2 regions of the Vagococcus carniphilus genome follow, and region 2 is predicted to be linked to the other one. Evidence: riboswitches for the same ligand, from Rfam matches in the RefSeq annotation. Region 2 holds a riboswitch; the other holds the start of a gene.
What was found. Region 2 has a riboswitch for magnesium ahead of H9L18_RS06660 (GNAT family N-acetyltransferase). Riboswitches for the same ligand answer to the same signal wherever they lie in the genome.
Positions count from the first base shown of each region.

Region 1: another riboswitch for magnesium. It lies ahead of mgtA (magnesium-translocating P-type ATPase); the one in region 2 lies ahead of H9L18_RS06660 (GNAT family N-acetyltransferase).

Region 1 covers NZ_CP060720.1:2,097,050-2,099,254, forward strand. Annotated here, with positions in the region: gene mgtA (magnesium-translocating P-type ATPase) at 1-1,052, opposite strand, end outside; M-box (ykoK) riboswitch at 1,126-1,294, opposite strand; gene H9L18_RS10300 (bifunctional hydroxymethylpyrimidine kinase/phosphomethylpyrimidine kinase) at 1,414-2,046, shown strand; gene H9L18_RS10305 (hypothetical protein) at 2,097-2,205, opposite strand, start outside.
Region 2 covers NZ_CP060720.1:1,340,284-1,342,488, forward strand. Annotated here, with positions in the region: gene mnmA (tRNA 2-thiouridine(34) synthase MnmA) at 1-920, shown strand, start outside; M-box (ykoK) riboswitch at 986-1,154, shown strand; gene H9L18_RS06660 (GNAT family N-acetyltransferase) at 1,267-1,707, shown strand; partial or broken gene mgtA (magnesium-translocating P-type ATPase) at 1,946-2,205, shown strand, end outside.

The sequences.
Region 1 (2,205 bases), 760 kb from region 2:
GTACACAAGACGTTCATTGCACCTAAGTTTTGAATCGCATTTAATTCTTTCACAATAACTTTCTTTTTGGCTAATGTTTGAGAGCCTTTTGCTAGATTACTTGTTACAATCATCGGTAACATCTCTGGCGTCAAACCAACTGCCACTGCAATTGAGAAGAAGAAAGCTTGTGTCCAATCTCCCTTCATCACACCATTAATTAAAAAGACAATTGGAAATAATATGGAAACCATTCTTAATAATAATTTACTAATATGATTCAAATCACGATCGAAATTGGTTAATTCTCTTTTAGTGCTTGCTTGTTTGGCAATATCTCCAAAAAATGTTTGCTGACCAGTTTTTAGGATAATTGCTTCACCTTGCCCACTTAACACATCAGTTCCCATAAAGATAAGGTTAGTTAAATCAATAGCTGAAGAATCTTCTTTTATTTCTTTATCCATTTTTTCAGCTTCATACTTTTCAACTGGCATCGATTCCCCAGTTAAAGAAGATTGATTAACGAATAAGTCTTTCGTCCAGATAAGGACACTATCTGCTGGAATCATATCCCCTGCTGATAGATAAACAATATCTCCAGGAACGACTTCCTCCATTGGCCTTTCTTTTGTTTCTCCGTCTCTTTTAACAGCACAAGTATGTTTGACTAAATCCTGAAGGGCTAGAGATTCTTTTTGGGCTTTAAAATCTTGCGTAAAGCGAATCAAAGCACTAACAAGAATCATTAGAGACATCACAACAACTGCCTCATAATCTTTCGTTAAAGCAGAAACTACCAACAGACCTGCTAAAACATAAATGAATGGGTCCATGAAAGATTTAACCAGAACTACATACCATGCATCAGGTTTTTGAATATCTACTTTGTTTTCACCGTACTCCTCCATACGGTTACTAGCATCATCGGTTGTTAAACCATTGGGAGAAGTTCTAAACTCCATCATTAACTCTCGATCAGACAATTTTGATAGTTTCATCAACTCAGTGTTTTTGCTATCATTGGTTACATTCTTTTTCATCGAAACCTCTCCTTTAACTTTATTTACTATTCTCTATAAAAATAGAAAAAGGCCCCCTCAACTAAGAGAGTGCCAGAACGCAAAAAGAAGTTAAAAACTTGTATCCTGTTTCTCTTCGTTGAGTTTTAGCACTATACAGCGTAGACAAAATTATCAGCTACATTAAGAAAAGCCTTAATCGACAGTTCCTGTTGACCCAAAACAGATATCTCTGGATATCTGACGGGCAGCAGCGTATTTCTATATAGGAGCCTCACCTAACAGAGACAGTATTCATTTCTCTTCGACTTTAACTCTTTTAAATCTTAAAGTCAAATGGCTCTAGATTTTGGGGAGCTTTTAAATTATTCCTATAGTATAATGAACACATGACATTTTTCTGGAGGTAGCAATGGTTCAAAAAGTTTTAACAATCAATTACTCTGATTCAACTTGTAAAGCAGGTATTCAAAATGATTTAAAAATTTTTCAACAAAATGATGTCTTTGGTTTCTCTGTAATGACTCATTTAACAACACCTAAAGAAGGTTCTAAAGTTTATTCAGAATTCATTAATCCTGGTATTTTAGAGCAACAACTAGATTCTGTTTTTTCAGACGGAACAATGGATGCCACTAAAATCGGGGCGATTAATACAATAGAAGATTTACATATTATGATAAAGTTTATTAAAACTTATGACTTAAAAAATATTACATTAAATATCCGTTTTAAAAACATAGAGTTACATCTAAGAAAAGAAATAATCAAAGAGTTATTTCCTTTCATTTCTGTCTTTATTTTAACAGCACAAGACCTAACTATAATAACTGATCAAAAATACTTTAATACATTTGATGATTTAAAAGTAGCTATGACTAAAATTTCTACTGAAGGAGTTATTATTCTAGAAAACAGTTCTCCTTCTAACAACTCTTATTTAATAAAAAAAGAGCAAACTTTCTTTGAAACCAAAAGAAAGTTTGAAAATCTATCTGCTATGATAACAGCTAATTTAAGCTCAATTGATTTTTTACTTCAATAATAAAAAAACAAAGGACTGAAACATAATTTTTTTATGCTTCAGTCCTATTTTTATTCAATAATTTTAGTTACTTTAAAAGAAGTCGTAGAAGATGAAGGTTCCTCTTGATCAGATAAATCAAATAAAATATGTTCTTTTTCAGGACTATCTGGATCATTT
Region 2 (2,205 bases):
ATTATTCAGTCAATTTTGAAAAAGAATATTGGGACCGCGTTTTTGAGTATTTTTTAGCAGAGTATCGTTTAGGTAGAACACCTAACCCAGATGTGATGTGTAATAAAGAAATTAAATTTAAAGCCTTTTTAGATTATGCTATGCAACTAGGTGCAGATTATGTTGCGACAGGCCACTATGCTCAAGTAACTCGTGATGAAGATGGTACTGTTCATATGCTAAGAGGTGTTGATAATAATAAAGATCAAACTTACTTTTTAAGTCAATTATCACAAGAACAATTGGCTAAAACAATGTTTCCGCTAGGCCATATGGAAAAATCAGAAGTTCGTGAGATTGCCGAAAAAGCTAATTTAGCAACTGCCAAAAAGAAAGATTCTACAGGAGTTTGCTTTATTGGTGAAAAGAATTTTAAAGAGTTCTTGGGTAAATATTTACCAGCTCAACCTGGAAAAATGGTAACTCTTGATGGTCAAGTAAAAGGAGATCATGCAGGGTTAATGTATTATACAATTGGCCAAAGACAAGGTCTTGGGATTGGTGGAGGCCAAGGTGAATCAAGTGAACCTTGGTTTGTTGTAGGAAAAGAATTAGCAACTAATACCTTGTTAGTTGGACAAGGATTTCATCATGAGCATCTTTATGCAACAAGCTTAGAAGCAAGTGATATTCATTTTACAACTAATGAGAAAAAAGAAACAGAGTTTACTTGTACTGCTAAATTTAGATACCGTCAACAAGATACTGAAGTAAAAGTTATTTTAAATGATGACCAAACTAAAGCAACTGTTATTTTTAGTGAACCAGTACGTGCCATTACACCAGGACAAGCTGTGGTCTTCTATCAAGGCGACGAGTGTTTAGGTGGCGGATTAATTGATTCAGCCTATAATGACGAACAAAAAAGACAATATGTTTAAATAATATTTGTTATTGGTTGACAGTTATTTAAAAATGATTTATAGTACATGTGTGTTAGACAATTAAATAGATTTGTTAGGTGAGGCTCCTATACAAACACAGGCTACTGCCCAAAAACGTCGAGAGACACCAATGGGTATAACAGGAATTATCGAGATAAGGTTTTTCTTAACGTAGCTAAAGCAACGACTTTTACGTTGTATAGTGCTAAAACTCAACGATTGGATCTTAAGAATGCTTATTTAGTGATGAATTCAAACCTCTCGTCGAGTTTTTGGCGAGAGGTTTTTTGCGTGATAAATCAAAAGGAGTGGGAAAGATGGTAAAACAGCAACATTAAGAAGAGTGCTTTTTGGTAGCATTGAGTATTGGGCAGGTGTCCAACTTAGAAATGAATTACTGAAAAAAACATCAGGAAAAGAATTGATTACGACATTACCGATTGAAGAAAAAAATAATTTTCATCTTGTAGTAATTGTCGAAGGGGAAGTAGTTGGGACATTGATGTTATCACGAATGAATCAAACTACTATGCGAATTGAGCAAGTTGCTATTTCTAAAAAAGTTCAAGGACAAGGACTTGGTATTACACTTATTGAATACGCAGAGGAGTTTTCAAGCGAACTTGGATTTCAACATGTTTTTTTAACTGGAAGAGAATCGGCTTGGAGTTTTTATGAAAAGCTAGGTTACCAAGGGAATGACGTGGTTGAAATGAATGGAACCATTAGAATTAAAGAATTTAATAAAATAATAAGGGTAAAGGAGATGGAAACAAATGGATGACAGTAGTCAGAGTCGAAGACAAAAGGGTTTGTGTTATAAGAAATGTTTTTTAAAAGCAAGCTATTATTGTTTATTTGTTTCTAGTAAATAATATTTAGTAACTGCTTTAACCTTTCTTCTTTCACAGCCCAACTAAAGTAAGGAGGAATTATTATGCCTGAATTGGTAATATTTTTATTATTTATAGGTGTTGGATGTTCTCTCTGGGGTTTATTTTACGGAAAGAAGGTAAAGAATAATGGTAGAAAAAAAAGAACAAATGATTCAAAATAATCAACTGAACTATGAGTTTTTTTCACAAGCAACAATCGAAAAGGTATTAGGAATTTTTAAAACATCAAATAAAGGTGTTTCAGATGAAAGAGTAGAAGAATTAAGAGAAGAGTATGGTGAAAATGTTATTTCACATGGTAAAAAAACACCGTTGATTGTTGAAATATTAAAAGCTTATTTCACACCATTTACGATTGTTTTAATTGTTTTGGCTGTTATTTCGTT